Regions from separate parts of the Shewanella sp. DC2-4 genome, predicted to be linked through region 2. Evidence: predicted binding sites of a transcription regulator. Region 2 holds the regulator's gene; each other region holds the start of a gene.
What was found. Region 2 encodes LexA, which represses DNA repair genes until DNA is damaged. Its sites were predicted from a motif close to TACTGTATNNNNATACAGTA; they were not measured.
Positions count from the first base shown of each region.

Region 1: dinG (ATP-dependent DNA helicase DinG) is a predicted target of LexA. The motif match lies at 2,342-2,361, and genes of this name have one in related genera.
Region 3: HQQ92_RS06645 (DNA topoisomerase III) is a predicted target of LexA. The motif match lies at 968-987, and genes of this name have one in related genera.
Region 4: recG (ATP-dependent DNA helicase RecG) is a predicted target of LexA. The motif match lies at 2,112-2,131, and genes of this name have one in related genera.

Region 1 covers NZ_JABRVR010000002.1:2,559,612-2,564,243, forward strand. The annotation lists gene HQQ92_RS12065 (DNA polymerase II) at 1-2,247, opposite strand, end outside; gene dinG (ATP-dependent DNA helicase DinG) at 2,385-4,457, shown strand; gene HQQ92_RS12075 (TSUP family transporter) at 4,467-4,632, shown strand, end outside.
Region 2 covers NZ_JABRVR010000002.1:4,694,371-4,699,002, forward strand. The annotation lists partial or broken gene plsB (glycerol-3-phosphate 1-O-acyltransferase PlsB) at 1-1,858, opposite strand, end outside; gene lexA (transcriptional repressor LexA) at 2,019-2,639, shown strand; gene HQQ92_RS21290 (cell division inhibitor SulA) at 2,636-3,148, shown strand; gene coxB (cytochrome c oxidase subunit II) at 3,552-4,632, shown strand, end outside.
Region 3 covers NZ_JABRVR010000002.1:1,335,205-1,339,836, forward strand. The annotation lists gene HQQ92_RS06635 (sodium:alanine symporter family protein) at 1-278, opposite strand, end outside; gene HQQ92_RS06640 (hypothetical protein) at 546-833, opposite strand; gene HQQ92_RS06645 (DNA topoisomerase III) at 1,000-3,126, shown strand; gene HQQ92_RS06650 (porin) at 3,375-4,544, shown strand.
Region 4 covers NZ_JABRVR010000002.1:343,500-348,131, reverse strand. The annotation lists gene HQQ92_RS02175 (tetratricopeptide repeat protein) at 1-162, shown strand, start outside; gene HQQ92_RS02170 (sensor histidine kinase) at 281-1,360, shown strand; gene HQQ92_RS02165 (DNA-binding response regulator) at 1,360-1,956, shown strand; gene recG (ATP-dependent DNA helicase RecG) at 2,148-4,223, shown strand; gene HQQ92_RS02155 (DUF3014 domain-containing protein) at 4,427-4,632, shown strand, end outside.

The sequences.
Region 1 (4,632 bases), 2.1 Mb from region 2:
TCCTGTTAGGTCGCATAATTGTTGAGCGACTTTAACATGGGGAGAAGATTTAGCCGTGTAATCTTCAATATTGCGTCGCATACGTTTGCGAAATACCAAATCATCATCCAACTCACCATCAAGCAGCTTTTCAAACACACTGGCCAAATAAACACTGATATCCCTTTGGTTAAACATCCGTTCATAGAGTGACTCTTGAACTTTGCGCGCTAAAGGGCTCCAATCACTGCGCACTTGCTCCATACCTTTAAAAGTAAGCTCAAGTTCATCGCTCGCATTACGCCACGCGCCAACATAACGTTTTTTACTGCCTTCTAACGACCTTCTTAAGGTCGGCATAAAAAACTGCTCATAGTGGCGTTCAAACTGTAACTCGAGAAAACTCTCAACTTGATGATCTTCACCGATCTTAGCCTGCCACTTAGCATTAATTTCCCGCGCCAGAGTGTTACCTAAGGCGTTAATGTCTGAGAGATCTGGCTCGCTGCCAAGCCAGACAAAGGTCGAATCCGTATCGCCGTAAATCACTTGATAGCCCATCTCTTCTATCCATGCGCGGGTTTGTTTCATGATTTGATGGCCGCGCATAGTGATCGAACTTGCTAACTTTGCATCGTGGAAAACACAACCTTGAGAACCTAAAACCCCATACAACGAGTTCATGATAATTTTTATCGCTTGGGATAAAGGCGCATTGTGCTCACGTTTGGCCTTTTCGCGCTGCTCAGATAATGTTTGGATAAGCTTAGGTAAAATGGGCTGTTGCCGACTGAAACGGCCACCGAGAAACCCCACAACACAGTCAGACTCGGGCAATTGCAAGCCTTCAATTAATCCCTTAGGGTCGATCAAAAAGGTACGAATAATGGAGGGATATAGACTTTTAAAATCGAACACTAAAATATGCTTATAAAGTCCCGGTACAGAATCCATCACATAGCCACCGGGGCTTTCGATCCCATCACTCGCAGGAGCATCGGGTGCGACATAACCGGCTCGATGTAAATGCGGTAAATACAAATGATTAAATGCCGCCACCGAAGCCCCAACCCGCCCCAACTCTAAACCTGTTAGTTCAGCTCGCGCGAGGGCGAACTCCCATAATTGAGTATGACTAAAAATATCCCACACCAGACGGCTGTCAGTAAGATTGTAATGGGCTAAGGCTTGTTTATTGGCCTTAAACAACTGATCAATTTCTTCAACGCGATTATCCACGTTATGAATGGCCTTGCCTTCACCTAATAATTTCCGCGAAACAAATTCCAACGAAAACCGCTCAAAATGATAGAAAGCCGCCTTAAGCCAATCGATACCATCGAGTACCACACGGCCCGGTAAAACTAAGGTTTCTGGCCGAAATTTATTATCGACTTTCCACTCAAGCTTTGCCCCTCCGCGGCCAATGGTGAGCGGAATACGGTGTAATAATGCCCGGCGTGACAAGAGTGCGAGGTCAAAACTCACCACTGACCAACCTATGACAAAGTCAGGATCAAACTCATGGAACCACGCGATTAATCGATGAATGAGTGCAGCCTCATCGGCCACCCATTCAATATATTCGGGAGAGTTTGATTCAGCCTCACCCACCATAATCACTTTTTCATAAGTCTGCTTGAGACTGTCTTGCTCTTCGTCTCGGCCACTGTATTGACCATATAGTGCAACTGAATAGAGTAAACCTTCAAAGCTGCATTCAAAATCCAGTGAAATACAGCGGAAATGTACAGCCGTTAAAGGGGCAATACTCTTAGCCCGCTCGGCGATAAACACGGGCAGCGAGTTAGCCTCAAGACTGTCGCTAGTCGGCGCGTGTATGTTACTCGTCGCAGAGAAATGCCCTAAAAATGCCACATCCAGCGCCACAAACCGCTCGATTAAATAACGCTGTTCGGGGCGAATGTCGGCTTCAAATAAAGGGATATCGGCATCTTTAGCGATGCGCTGTAAGGTACGTAAACTATTGCTAGATTTAGCATAAACACCACTAACCGCGCCGCCTTTAAAGCTTTTGAGCGCTAACGGTACAAACCGCAATGCTTGACCCGGCGTTTGCAACTGCAAAGCCGTGACATCAGTTTGATGACAAAAACAAATGTGTTCAGTGCCTTGCACTTCCACCAGCACAGGGCCTTGGGCGGTAGCCAGATAATACTGCAACACTAAACTCCCATGACGATGAATCGCATGGCGTGTTAAGACTCGACCTTGTACACTAACGGCCGCGGTAGCCTCTGACTTCATCGCATGAGTTCCCAAATCGCATAGCTAGTCAATTTAGATGGTTCCTCAATTTAAATGCCGCCAAATGGCAGAAAAGTTTCTTAGGCTATGCAATCACTGTTATTATGTACAGCATTAATTCGATAAAGTAGTGACGCATGTTACCTGACAATGTAAAAACCCAGATCCGCGCCATCTATAAGGATATCGCTACCGCCTTGCCTAATTTTAGGCCGCGCCGCGAACAAAACTATATGGTGGCGGAAATCTCTAAGACCCTCGCCGGCGACTATGACAAAGATAGACGCATCATAGTGGTCGAAGCAGGGACTGGGATCGGTAAATCATTGTCTTATATTCTCGGTACCATCCCACTGGCACTAGCGAGCAAGAAAAAAGTCTGTATCGCCACCGCGACCGTCGCCCTGCAAGAACAATTACTGCATAAAGACTTGCCCTTCTTCCTTGAGCAATCCGGCTTAAATTTCCGCTTTGGCCTAGTCAAAGGTCGACAACGTTATGTGTGTCTATCGAAACTGGCGATGCTCATCGGTGACGACAACAGTACACAAATGGCCATGTGGCAAACTAAACCTGACAATAGCCAAGTGGCTATGATGCATGGCCTGTTAAAAGACTATAACGAAGGTCGCTGGAACGGCGAAATCGACACCTTAGCCGTGCCGCTGCCCGATCACCTGTGGCAACAAATCGCCTGCGACAAACACAGCTGTCATCGTCAAGTCGCCAGCCACAGAAATTGTCCGTTTCATAAAGCCCGTGAAGATGTCGATACCTGGGATGTACTCATCGCCAACCACAGCTTGTTATTCGCCGATTTAGAGCTAGGTGGCGGCGTGATTTTGCCCGATCCAGAAGACGTGTTTTATGTTATCGATGAGGCACATCACTTACCCATTGTGGCGCGGGATTTCTCCAGTGCTCAGGCCACGCTGAGGGGCGCATGCGACTGGCTCGAAAAAATTGGCAAAACCTGCGCTAAGTTGCAAAACCAAATAAAGAGCAACAACATTATTGCTCCTGCGCAGGCGATGCAGGATCACTTAGGCGATCTTATCGCCCAGCTCAATCAAGTGGCCCACTATTGCGATACCCAGACCAAACACTTTGCCAATCCTGAAAACCGTCTGCGTTTTGAGCACGGCAAACTACCAGAGTCATTACTCATTCTCGCCGAAAACCTTGCAGTGACCTCTAATCTTGCCCTCAAGCAGTTTAATAAAATGCTGTCACTGCTGGCAGAGGCGATTAAAGATGGCGACATTCCTAAACATCAATCCGAAGCGCTATTGGCCGAAACCGGATTTATGCTGCAAAGGCTCGAAAACCTGCAGAAACTATGGAGGATGATGGCCAAGGAAGATAAACATAAAGGTGCCCCTATGGCGCGCTGGGTTGAACTTATCACAGGTAAACAAGTGGATTATCTATTTAGCGCTTCACCTATCGAAGTCGGCTTTATGCTGGAATCCATGCTGTGGCAAAAGGCCGCAGGCGTAGTCTTATGTAGCGCCACGCTGCGCGCACTCAATAACTTCGACCATTTCGTACATCAGGTGGGGTTATCACTCAACGATGGCAGTCGTTATTTAGCCTTACAATCGCCCTTCGATTACCCCAATAATGCGACACTTTATTTACCCAAAATGCGCACTGAGCCGACGGATGATGCCTATACAGCTGAACTTGCCGAACAAATCATCACCCTTATTGAAGGCGAAATGGCAACCTTAGTGCTATTCGCCTCCTACTGGCAGATGGAAAAAGTGGTTGAATTACTTGAAGGTAAACTCACCACTGAGCTACTTATCCAAGGCAATGCGCCACGGCAACAATTGTTAGAAAATCATAAAGCTAAATGCGATAAAGGCGAACCAAGCATCTTGTTTGGCACCGGCAGTTTTTCTGAAGGTCTCGACTTGCCCGGCGATTATCTGACTAACTTGATCGTCACTAAACTGCCCTTTGCCGTACCAACCTCGCCCGTTGAGCAAGCGCATGCAGAATATGTCAAAGTCAAAGGCGGTAATCCCTTCTTACAACTGACGATCCCAGATGCTTCACGTAAGCTTATTCAAAGTTGTGGTAGATTACTGCGTAAAGAGCAAGATTATGGCCGAGTGACCATTTTAGATAGGCGGTTAGTCACTAAACGCTATGGCAAGTCCTTACTGGATGCCTTACCGCCCTTTAGACGTGTTATAGAGTAGGATTAAAATTTGGAGTTGTTACTCGAGCCCAGTCATTGGGCCCTGTTGGCAGTCATAGGTCTTATCGCTGGATTCATTGATGCCGTCGTGGGTGGCGGTGGCCTATTGTCGATCCCCGCACTGTTAACCTTAGGCATTGCGCCGCATACCGTATTAGGCACCAATAAGTTAGCCG
Region 2 (4,632 bases):
TAAGTGAATGATATTGTTACGATAGTAAGTCATAGACACAGCCTGACTCGCTTCAATAGACACTATTTCCCCTAAAGGATCGGCACTAACAACAAACTTGTTCAGCTCTAAACCTTGCTGCACTAAATGCTTACCATCACCTTCGGCAACAGATGTATAAGAAGTGTAAGGCACTTTTTTGAGTAGGGTCAGATACAAATCAAGCTGACGCTCCAGCAGACTACGTTCTAAGGCGTTTTGATCTGTCGCCAGTAAAACTAAGCTAGTCAAAGTCACAGAACTCGCGGCTGCGGCATCATTGATACGCGTCATCACCCGATTAGCCAGCACGTTTACCGCTGGCGTTAACCAACTTGGTTTCTGCTCGGGATCATCGGCCAACTCAGCACGCCAGTTTGGCGCACGCTCATTTAAGAAATTTTGCAGGGTAATAGGCTCGCCAAAATTCACATAACCTTGGCCAAAATTACCTAATTTGCGAATGGCACCGAACACCTGCCACACAGATTCTTTTTTCTTTTTCTTACCGCTTAACTCTTTATGGTAAGTCGCCACTTCCATCACATGGTCATAGCCTAAATACACAGGCACAAGTGTGACAGGACGTTCAATACCGCGCAGTACGCTGTTCATCGTCATGGCGATCATGCCAGTTTTCGGCGCCAACAGACGGCCAGTACGTGAACGGCCACCTTCGGAGAAGTATTCCACTGAATAACCTTTAGCAAACAGCTGATCTAAATACTCACGAAATACTGCGGTGTACAGCTTGTTACCATTAAAACTACGGCGGATGAAGAAGGCACCACCGCGACGGAACATAGGTCCCGCGGGCCAGAAATTGAGGTTAATGCCAGCAGCAATGTGCGGCGGAACCATGCCTTGATAATACAAAATATACGATAACAGTAGGTAATCCATGTGGCTACGATGGCAAGGCACATAAACAATTTCGTGGCCGTCGTGGTGCAGCTGGCGAACTTGCTCGGCACCTTTAATGTTGATCCCGCTGTAAAGCTTGTTCCACAGCCAAGTTAAGAAACGCTCAGCAATACGCACTAAACTATCTGAGTAATCGGCAGCGATTTCATCGAGATACTCAATAGCCGTCTCGCGCGCTTGGGTCTCAGAAATCTTTTTACTGGCGGCTTCTTCTTGAATCGCTTTGCGCAGCGACTCAGATTTGAGCAACGAATGAAACAGTGCTTGGCGGTTTGGCAGCACAGGCCCTGTCATTACCTTACGTTGACGACGGAAATGCACGCGCGCAACCCGTGCTAACTTATGGGCAATCCCCATGTCGGTGCCATGTTCGTCAGCCATGTAACGCAGGGATACGGCATTCGAAAACTGCACGAAGTTATGTCGACCTAAGAACAGAATCATCAAGCACTTGCGTAGCCAAGTCGGGTTTTCCCGCTCAAATACGGCCGCCTTCATAGTGTCGTCTTCTTTCCCTCGGCGTTCGACCCCAATACAAGCTCACGGGCACAAGTTGAATATCCAATTCAGGACGTTCCTTATGCACGGCTAACAAACGCATAAAGCATTCGAGGAAAGGCTCATTACCAGCACGTTCGCCAAACAGTGGCTTACGTCCTTGAAGACAGACAACCCGAGGCGCAATCACACCATTAGCCACTAGAGGCTCATAAGGGCTTGGTAAGCCTAACTTAGCCGTTATTTCGCTCAAAGCAGCGATGTCAGTGAGGGATTCTGTTTTCATCACATAAACAAGGGGTCTGGAAGCATCCAGATTCAGATCGGCAAAGGGATCCTGAGGCACCACAATAGTGTGCACTAAGTGTTTTTGGATCCAACGTAATGATTTCAACCAAAGAGAGTCGTGTTTAGGCATTATTCTTATGCAATTAAGTGCGTTTACTAGCCCGATAGAATACCAGACTATGGGCAATATTCGCTAATTCTCTCCAACATAGCTAAAAAGTGGTTAATACTTGCGCTGCAAATAATACTGTATATACTAACAGTAACTGTATAGAAAAACAGGAAACACCATGAGACCTTTGACGCCACGCCAAGCTGAAATTTTAGAGCTAATTAAACGAAATATTGCCGATACTGGCATGCCACCCACTCGGGCAGAAATCGCAACCCGTTTAGGTTTTAAGAGCGCCAATGCGGCTGAAGAACACCTTAAAGCGTTGGCGAAAAAGGGCTGCATTGAGATCATGCCTGGCACATCTCGGGGCATTCGTCTGCCTGCGGAAATCGAAGATTTGACTGAAACAGGTTTACCGCTCATCGGCCAAGTGGCCGCAGGTGAACCTATCCTCGCCCAAGAACATGTTGAACAGTACTACCAAGTCGACCCAAGCATGTTCCATCCCGCCGCCGATTTTTTACTGCGAGTAAAAGGCGACAGCATGAAAAATATCGGCATTCTCGAAGGTGATTTACTGGCAGTTCATAAAGTAGAACAAGCTAGAAATGGTCAAGTGGTTGTCGCTAGAGTCGATGACGATGTCACTGTTAAACGTTTCGAAAAAAAAGGTAATGTGGTCTATCTACATGCCGAAAATGAAGATTACTCCCCGATTAAAGTGGATTTAGGCTTCCAAAGTTTAACAATTGAAGGACTCGCCGTCGGTGTGATCCGTAATGGAGATTGGCTATGAATAAACTACTTGGCAATGCCCCCCGCCATCCGGGCTTGTGGCTCGATGAAGTCCGTGATGCCGACTATGACTGGCACCATGCGCCTATCGCCTGCATGCCAACTAAGACTCAAGGTCGCCAAGAATTAATTCATCTGAGTGCACAACTCGCTCAGTTAAGCCAACAGGGCCGTTGGTTAGTGCTCATCAACCCACCAAGTATTGGCTACAAGCAAACGCTCGCTAACGCGGGTGTGCGTATGGATAGAGTTTTGCTGGTACATGCTAAAGATGAAGTCGAAACCCTGTGGGCGATGGAAAAAGCCCTGACAAGTGGTACGTCCAGTGCAGTCATTACTTGGACTCAATCATTAGATGCGCGGGATAATCGACGCCTACAAATCGTGGCTAAAAGTGCCAGAGCTATGGGCATAGTGCTTGAAGACGTAAACAGTCACTTACATGCAGACGTACGTATTGAGCAAGGCAATCTCTTCGGCCAGCAATCTTTTTTTAGCGCTGTACACTAAATATTCATTTAATTTTTTACCTTGAAAGCCGCCTCACCTATGAATGTGAGGCTTTTTTTTGGCAATTTTTCAGATAATTAGATAAATAAGTGATCTTGATCAATATTTAAACAGCAAGTATGGTTGATTAAGTCGGTGATGATATATCACCCACCGTGGTCAATGAATCGAGTATTTATCGAACTCGAAGCGCCACTAAAAATAGAGAACAGATTTATTTCAGCAGTATGTGCCAGCGTGGCTAATTACCAGCAGTAACAATACTTGATTAAAAGTAACAGCCGCCAACGCACGTTGAAGTCAAAAAAGCTTTTTTGGGAACTGAAGAGTTTGCATAGAGTTGAGACTTACTGTGTTGCTCTTCTTTGTAGTTGCTATTCGCAATTGGCAGAGGAGAAGTCTTGTGAAGCAATTGTTGTATTGTTTACTCGTGGTGCTTTTCGCACCACCGTTGACCGCCGCAGACATGCGGTTCAACATGACCCCTGGCGTGACCGAGATCAGTGGCAAGGTTTATCACTTGCACATGACCATCTTGTATATCTGCTGCGCAATAGGCCTAGTGGTCTTTGGCGTCATGATTTACGCCATGATCAACCACAGAAAATCCAAAGGCGCTGTCGCGTCCCACTTTCACGAAAGCACTAAAGTTGAAATCGCTTGGACGATTCTGCCATTTATCATTTTGATCTTAATGGCGATTCCAGCGACAAAAACTTTAATCGCAATGGAAGATCCCAGCAACGCCGATCTCACCGTAAAAGTCACGGGTTCCCAATGGAAATGGCATTACAGCTATTTCGATCAAGATATTGATTTTTATAGCATACTGACAACACCCAGAGCACAAATCGAAGGCACCGAAACCAAGGGTGAAAACTATCTATTGGAAGTCGATAAACCGCTCGTTCTACCGATAAACCGCAAAATCCGCTTTCTGATGACTTCAGAGGATGTCATCCATTCTTGGTGGGTGCCCGCCTTTGCAATTAAGAAAGATGCCAATCCAGGATTTATCAATGAGGCCTGGACTCGCATCGACAAACCCGGCATTTACCGTGGTCAATGCGCCGAGCTCTGCGGTAAAGACCATGGTTTTATGCCTATCGTAGTACAAGCGTTACCCGAAGCCGAGTTTGAGGCTTGGGTCACAGAGCAGAAACAAGCCGCAGGTGCTGCGGCTGAAGCCGCTCAAGCCGCTTTATCACAAACCCTAAGTAAAGAAGAGTTGATGACTCAAGGTGAACAAGTTTACCTCGGGCACTGCGCAGCCTGCCACCAGCCCAATGGCGAAGGGTTGCAAGGCGTATTTCCGCACCTTAAAGGTAGCCCGATTGCAACGGGACCACTCAGCGGTCACCTTGAAATTGTGCTCAACGGTAAAACGGGTACTGCCATGCAAGCGTTTAGTAAGCAATTGACCGCACAAGAAATCGCGGCAGTGACTACCTACGAGCGTAATGCTTGGGGCAATAATACTGGCG
Region 3 (4,632 bases), 3.4 Mb from region 2:
CAAAATAAAGCGCCAGGACCACCAAAGGTGATTGCTGTGGCGACCCCTGCAATGTTACCTGTACCGACTCGACCCGCTAATGTCATCGCGAGTGCTTGAAAAGACGACACTCCCGCATCAGTACTCTTACCATCAAACATCAGGCGGATCATTTCTGGCAGATGGCGCAGCTGTAAAAATCGAGTGCGAAGGGAGAAATAGAGCCCGACACCTAGGCAAAGAAAAATAAGTGCAGGGCTCCAAATTACACTATTGATCGCGTTGACAATCTCATTCATAGACTCCGATTCCTTTATTGTGTTGTTTTAGCAGAGTTTTTAGGTTTACGGTTATTCAACAGATGTTGAGTTAGGACATTCACTTTTGATTAAGACATTTTTTGTAAATATCCAAGATACTCAACATAACTATTTTTTAGGGAGCTTCATAGTTAAAATGTTAAATATTTGAAATCAATGTGTTTTGAAATTGAGTTTTAGCATGGATAAATAGAGCAGAGGGGCGAGTTAACTCGAAATACGGTAGTGATTTATTATGAATGTCAGTTATCCCATTACCCAAAGTAGCATCCACACGCCGAATAAGCTGCTTAAGCTATGGCGCGTGATTTGATGGCTGAGTAATAGAGATAAACTCACAGCAATAGGAATGACGAGAATGAATCCCCATGCTAACGGCATATCGATGATTTTCATTTGTCCCAGCCAGGTACTGGTGAGCATGCTTAATGCGAGTAACATTAAGCTATGGAATATCAATAACTGATTGAATCTTAATATTAATGCTGGAGTTATTGTCATTGCTTGTCGCGCATTTATTGCAAATTGTCTCATAGTTACTCCTTAGTCATTTAATGTATCTTATGCCTTGTTGAGAATCATTCGCAATTAAATTTACACTTAAGCTTTGACATTTAAGCACGGTTTACTACAGAAATTTGCACTCAACAGGCGTTTGGGCTAAATTATACTGTAATTATATCCAGTGTTTGGTGTTTGTATGATCCTTTATATCGCAGAAAAACCTAGCCTAGGGCGGGCCATTGCCGATGTATTGCCTAAACCCCATAAAAAAGGCGATGGATTTATCGAAGCCGCCAATGGCGATTGTGTGTCTTGGTGTGTCGGTCACTTGCTCGAACAAGCAGAACCTGACGCCTATAATCCTGAATTTAAAGCATGGAAGTTTGAGCACCTACCAATAGTGCCAGACAAGTGGCAACTCAAACCTAAGGCCGCAACCCGCAGTCAACTCACAGTGCTAAAACGATTAGTCAAACAAGCCAACACCTTGGTTAATGCGGGCGATCCCGACCGTGAAGGGCAGTTACTCGTGGATGAAGTGATTGCCTATCTTGGCGTGACGGGGGACAAGCTACATCAAACTCAGCGTTTACTGATCAGTGACTTAAACCCACAAGCTGTAAAACGGGCGCTAACGCAGCTACGCAGCAATCGCGAGTTTATTCCTTTATCCACATCGGCATTAGCCCGCAGTCGTGCCGATTGGCTCTATGGCATGAATATGACCCGCGCGTACACCATCCAAGGTAAAAAGGTCGGTTATCAAGGCGTGTTATCCGTCGGCCGAGTACAAACGCCATTGCTTGGGCTAGTGGTGCGCCGTGATGAAGAGATTGCCCACTTTCAATCTAAACCTTTTTATGAAGTACTAGCGCATTTGGCGACCGAGAAGCAAGAAACCTTCAGCGCCAAGTGGCAACCTAGCGAAGCTTGTCAGCCCTATATGGATGAAGAAGGACGAGTGTTAGCGAGAGGGCTAGCGCAAAATGTGGTGAGTCGCATCAGTGATAAACCCGCCTTAGTCACTCAATTAGTGGCTAAGGACAAGAAACAGAATCCACCATTGCCCTACAGCTTATCCGCGTTGCAAATTGATGCGGCGAAACGGTTTGGCATGAGTGCTAAGGATGTGCTCGATACCTGCCAAAGTTTGTATGAACGTCATAAACTCATTACTTACCCACGCTCCGACAGTCGTTATTTACCCGTTGAGCAACATAACCTTGCGCCTTCGGTACTTAAGGCGATAAGTGACGGTGCTGCTGAGTTATTGCAAGGTGCTGATGCACCCGATCCCCGTCTTAAATCTAAAGCATGGGATGATAAAAAAGTGGACGCCCATCACGCAATCGTCCCCACAGAGAAGACGGCTAACTTATCTAGCTTGAGTCAGCGTGAGAGGCAGTTATATCTTCATGTTGCTCGCCAGTACTTAGCCCAGTTTTATCCGGCTTATTGTTACAGTGAAACCACAGTGCAAGTGACAATCGAGGGTGGCTTATTTAATACCAAGGCGCGTCAGGATAAATCCCTCGGCTGGAAGCAACTCTTTGCCCGCCAAGAGCCAAATGGCAGTAAGGCGAGTGGCAACAAGTCGACGGAAGAAAGCGCAGGTAAGGACGATGAGGAGAATGACGAGTTTATCGGCCAATTACCGCCTTTGAAATTGGGACAGGCTTTGCATTGTACTCGAGGCGAATTGTTGGAGAAAAATACTCAACCACCAAAGGCCTTTAACGATGCCACTTTACTCGGTGCTATGACGGGTATTAGCCGTTATGTGACCGATCCTGAGATCCGTAAAATTCTTAAAGAAACCGACGGATTAGGTACAGAGGCCACCCGTGCAGGTATTATCGAATTGCTGTTCAAACGCGGTTTTTTACAACGCTTAGGTAAATCTATTGTCTCGACAGACGTGGGGAAAGGATTGATTAACAGCTTGCCCGCGAGTGCGACTACGCCGGATATGACAGCGCTTTGGGAAGCGAGCTTGAACGGCATTTGCCATAAAGAAACCTCTTATCAAGCCTTTATGCAGCCACTGCTCGGCACCTTATCCACGCTTATCCAGAATGCAGGCGCACAACTGCCAACCGCGCTTAATGGTTTACAAGGCCAAGGTTATCGTAAAACGGCAAGTAATAAATCCGGTTATCGTAAGTCGTACTCTAAAAAATCAAGTTCAGCGAAAGGTATAGGTACAACAAAAAACGATGGTTCCAACAAATATGCTTCCCAAAAGACTAGTTCCAAAAGTTCGGTAACTCGATCAACCAGTCGTTCAGCTTCTAATAGCCGCAAATCTACAACAGCAGTGTAATGACACACTTGTTGCATATATGTCGTTATTGTCTTTTGATGTAATAACGACATTTAATTTATCTAACGGTATTTAACAACCGATAATCACGATATTTCGAGATTGCCTGATCCGTATCTAAAAAACACCTTGATTTTCAGCTTTTCCTCCCGGTGGCATATAACCTGCTTACTATTGATTGGGGAAAATAATATATCAAATAAATCATGTAATTATATGTGGTTTCGCTGAATTTAAAGGTAGATGAAATGAAAAAGACATTGCTCGCTTTGATGATCCCAAGCTTATTGTTAATGGGAACTGCTCAAGCCGTTGAGTTGTATAATGACCAAACTAACAGCGTTAACATGATAGGTTGGTTAGGTTTTGCCGCGTTAAATGATGGTCATGAAACTTCCGTTATAGATAATTTTTCTCGTGTTGGTTTTCGTTTCGACCGTCAAGAGAAAAATGGCTGGAGCTCCTTTGCCCATACGGAATGGGGTATCAATATGGTGACCAGTGATGACGGCCTTATATACACGCAAGGCCAAGGTGGCGGTCAGTTATCTGCATCTAAAAATTCAGATTTTTTATTCAATCGACTGGGTTATGTAGGGATGTCCCATGAGAAATGGGGAAAGATCAGTTTTGGTAAGCAATGGGGGGCTTACTATGATGTTGCTTACACAACCGATGTGCTCAATGCTTTTACGGGGTGGTCAGTGGGGGCCTATACCTTCGGTGACGGTGGTTTAACAGGGGCAGGACGTGCCGATGCTGCGCTGCAATATCGTAATACTTTTGGTAATCTACATGTCGCAGTGCAGTATGCCTCTAAACAAAATAGCGATGTTGCCTTGTATGATGGCAGTGGTGCTCCCTTGAAAGATGGTTCCGAATTGAGTTTCGAACCTAGCTACGGTGCAAGTGTAACTTACAACTTTACTGATAAATTTAAAGTGCTAGCGGGATTTAATCGTGGTGATTTTACCGGAAATCTTGCAGGCCAAGAGGTTGATAACACTAACCAAATTATTGGTATTGGCGCCCAATACGGTAGTTTCTATCAATATGCTCCAGGTCGTGATGCTGACGGTTTATACGTAGGTTTTAACGCCCATAAGAGTGAGCAAAACGAATTAGTGGGTGGAGATTTATATGATTCAACTGGAGCAGAGTTTATTGTTGCTTATCAGTATGATAATGGTTTCGTTCCAACTGTATTACTGACATATCAAGATCTTGATACCGATGTAGATACTGCGATCCAAGGAAAATGGACACGCCAATTTGCAGTGTTAGGTCTGCATTATCGCTATAGCCGCGACACAATTATGTACGTTGAGGCCAAAATAGATTTCAGCAGTATGGATGATAAAGCCTATGAAGATCTACAAGATAACAACTATGCGGTGGGAATCCGTTATTTCTTCTAGATCCTATGGTTATCATTAATTTTTCAACGGTCACTTATGTGACCTTTGTTATTTATGCACTTTGTTAACCGATGCTTTCTATTTTTGT
Region 4 (4,632 bases), 4.4 Mb from region 2:
TGGGGTGAAGCCGAAGCCTACACGTGGCGCGGGCTCGCTAAACAGGAATTAGGTGATAGCCAAGGCGCGATTGAAGATTGGCAACAAGCGATCAAAGTACAAGCAGATTATGGTTGGGCAAAATTTTTGCTTCAACAAAATCAGCAATTAAGTGCAAAATAGACAAAGTTGTTAACGGGGATCTATGGCGCTGACGATAGCGCCAATCCCTAAAAAGAATAAATTAAAACAGATGCCATCGGTGGGCATTCAACAACCAACTCAGTGACACAGAGGCATCATGATAAGCACTCCCCTTCAGCTCGAACGAAAACTTGCTTGGGTGTATTTGATAAACTTAGTGTTTTATCTGATCCCACTTGCCATAAATCCCTATCCAAGCTGGAAAATCGCCCTCAGTTTTGCCGTGTTAATCCCTTTTATTGCCAGTTATTTTTGGACCTATAAGTGCAATAGCCGTAGCGCCTATCTGCCCATTCTCATTATGGTGGCCATAGCAATAGCGATCACACCAATCAACCCAGGCTCTATCTCGCTATTTACCTTTGCCGCCTTCTTCATTGGCTTTTTTTATCCTCTCCGGACCTGTCTGTTGGCTATTGCAGCCCTCATCGGCCTGTTGTTTGCCCTCAATGAGATTTACCACTTTAACAGTTACTACTTTCCACTTTACGGCTCGGGATTAGTGCTCGGCGTGGGCATGTTTGGTGTCGCCGAACGCAGACGTTATCGGCATAAATTGAAAGAACAGCAAAGTGCCCAAGAAATTACCACCTTGGCCACTATGCTTGAGCGTGAACGTATCGCGCGGGATCTACACGACATTATGGGGCATAGCCTTTCTTCCATCGCCCTTAAGGCTGAGCTAGCCGAAAAGCTTATCGCAAAACAAGAATATGAACTCGCATCAACCCAATTGATTGAGCTAGGACAAATTGCGAGGGAAAGTTTAAGCCAGATCCGCCACACAGTGTCAGACTACAAACACAAGGGCCTAGAGAGTTGCGTGACGCAGCTTTGTAAATCATTAAGGGATAAAGGCTTAAGTGTCGAGCTCAGTGGTGAGCTACCCAAGCTAGGTGCAAGCACAGAAAGCCAACTGAGTTTGATCCTCACCGAACTCATTAATAATATTCTTCGCCATAGCGGTGCAAGTGAATGCTCTATCCACTTTTCTAAGCAATCAGACCGCCTGCTGCTCGAAGTCAAAGACAATGCCGCGGCCAAACCTTTTATAGAGGGTAATGGCCTCACTGGTATACGCGAGCGTCTCGACAGTTTAGGCGGCAGCTTGAGCTATAATCTCGAACAGGGATATACCTTTACCGTCAGTTTACCTTTGCAGGGAGCAACACATTAATGAAGATTTTATTGGCGGAAGATCAAGCTATGGTGCGAGGAGCACTCGCCGCACTCCTTACGCTTGCAGGGGGTTTTAGTATCACCCAAGCGAGTGACGGCGACGAAGCTCTAAGCTTACTCAAACAGCAAAGCTTTGATCTCTTGCTAACGGATATCGAAATGCCCGGCCGCACAGGCTTAGAGCTGGCCACATGGTTAAAGGAGCAACATAGCCAAACCAAGATAGTGGTCATTACCACCTTCGGCCGTGCGGGCTATATTAAACGTGCCATCGAAGCGGGTGTGGGCGGCTTTCTGCTTAAAGATGCGCCCTCGGAAACCTTAGTCAACGCGATTCAACAAGTGATGGCGGGAAAACGAGTGATCGATCCTGAACTTGCCATGATGGCGATTGGCGATGTCGACCCGCTCAACGACAAAGAACGCCGCGCTCTTCGCCTCGCTAGCGAAGGCAAATCCACCTCCGACATCGCCGAAACTCTTTTTATCGCCGAAGGGACTGTTCGCAACTACCTCTCAGAAGCCATAGCCAAGCTCAATGCCAGTAATCGAATCGATGCAGCCCGCATTGCCAAGCAAAAAGGCTGGTTGTAATAACACTCACAGTTAACCACGCTTTCAGCCTAACGATATCTTATCAACAATTTTGCGGCCTTAAGGTCGCAAAAAGATATTAGCTATGCTTCCAAACAAAATTTGATAACACCCTAATTCCCCTTGAGATTGCCTTACGCTTATTCTCTGTTAATATATGTATAAATTCACAGTGATTGAGTGCTAACGACTTGCAGCAATTGGATCTTGTTCCGATCACCGACCTCAAAGGCGTCGCCAAAAAGGTCGCGGAGAAACTCGCAAAGCTCGGCATCACAACAGTACAAGATCTGCTGTTTCACTTACCCCTGCGCTACGAAGATAGAACCCAAATCTATCCCATTGCCGCCCTCAGCCTAGGCGGTTATGGCACTATAGAAGCTGAAATCCAATCGACACAAATCATCCAAGGCCGCAAGCGCATGCTGGTCTGCAATGTGCGCGACGATACGGGCAGCTTAAGCCTGCGCTTCTTTAACTTTTCCGTTGCTCAGCGTAATGCCATGCAAAATGGTTTGATGATCCGCGCCTATGGTGAAGTGCGCCGTGGTAGTCATCAAGCTGAGATAGTGCATCCAGAATATAAAGTGGTGTATCCCGGTGAAGATGTTCACCTGAGTGATACCCTAACGCCGATTTATCCCACGACTGAGGGCTTAAAACAGGCGAGTTGGCTAAAGCTGACGGAGCAAGCCTTGGTATTGCTAGAAGAGGGTGGCTTAACTGAGCTGCTACCACCGCAATTGCAACCTAACAACATCAGCCTTAAACAAGCGCTGCAGACGCTACATCGTCCTCCTGCGGGGATCTCTCAGTTCGATTTAGAGCTAGGCCAACACCCAGCCCAGCAACGACTCGTGCAGGAAGAATTACTCGCCCACAATCTCAGTATGTTACGCCTAAGGCAGCGCAGTAATTTAGATGCCGCTGTCACCATGCAGGCCACGGGGCAGTTGCTCAATCCCTTCCTCGCGGCTTTGCCCTTTAAGCCGACTGGCGCCCAGCAAAGAGTCGTGGCTGATATAGGCAAAGATTTAGAACAGCCGCACCCTATGATGCGCTTAGTGCAAGGGGATGTTGGCTCAGGTAAAACCTTAGTCGCGGCGATGGCGGCATTGCAAGCGATTGAAAACGGTTATCAAGTTGCCATGATGGCGCCAACCGAGCTATTGGCCGAGCAGCATGCGACTAACTTTGCCGCTTGGTTTGAGCCACTCGGGCTTAAGGTCGGTTGGCTGGCGGGCAAACTCAAAGGTAAGGTCAGAGCCCAATCCCTTGCGGATATTGAATCTGGCGCAGCCCAGATGGTAATTGGGACCCATGCCATCTTCCAGCAGCATGTAGTCTTTAGCAAACTCGCGTTAATTATTATCGATGAGCAACACAGATTCGGCGTACACCAACGCTTAGGCCTGCGGGAAAAGGGCGTGAACCAAGGTTTCCACCCGCATCAATTGATCATGACAGCCACACCTATTCCCCGCACGCTTGCGATGACGGCCTATGCAGATCTCGACACGTCCATTATCGATGAACTGCCGCCGGGGCGAACTCCAGTGACCACAGTGGCGATTGCTGATTTACGCCGTAACGAAGTGCTTGAACGGGTGCGTAACGCCGTCATCAGCGACCAACGTCAGGCCTATTGGGTGTGTACTCTGATTGAAGAATCCGAAGTGCTCGAATGCCAAGCCGCCGAAGACACAGCCGAAGAACTGCGCCTCGCCCTGCCCGAGCTCAATATTGGCCTAGTGCATGGCAGGTTGAAGAGCGCCGAGAAACAGCAAATCATGGCCGACTTTAAGGCAGGCATTATTCATCTACTGGTAGCGACAACCGTGATTGAAGTGGGCGTCGACGTGCCTAATGCCAGCCTGATGATCATTGAAAACCCTGAACGTTTAGGTCTAGCACAACTACATCAACTGCGCGGACGAGTCGGTCGAGGCGCCATCGCAAGCCATTGTGTGTTACTCTACAAGGCGCCGTTGAGCCATACCGCCACCCAAAGACTGAGTGTACTCAGACAAAGCAATGATGGTTTCATCATAGCGCAGAAAGATTTAGAAATTCGTGGCCCGGGTGAAGTGCTTGGCACTAAGCAGACGGGACTGGCTGAGCTCAAAATTGCCGATCTGGTGCGCGATCAAGCTTTGATCCCACACATTCAGAAATTAGCGAGCCATGTAATGGTGCAAGCCCCCGAAAAGGTCGATGCAATTATTTTACGTTGGCTCGGGCACAGGCAGCACTATGTGCAGGCTTAAGCCGTAAATATTAAAGGGTAAAGGACGAGGCGTAACATCAGCCTTTACTCGAAATAAATTGTTTATGTTCAGCTAAGCGCTATAGACAAGCGCATGGAAACTTGCAAAATGAACCTGCGGCCTTCAAATAGCCCGCTCTTGCACTTTAATGTTAGCTGCATGTATTCACCAAGTTACCTTGACACTCAAGCGAAGGATGTAAAATGCAAGTTAATCAAGATGATAGAATAACACCTCAAGAGACTTCTTCTAGCAGCAATCGCTTTGCGCTTTTTGCGATAGTGCTCGTCGTGCTACTTTCTGCCGGAGGATATTATTACTACAGCGGTGATTCTGACTCACCTAAACTCATTCCTAACGCCCCTATTGTATTGCCTGAAACACCGCCATCTGAACCTATGACGCTCGA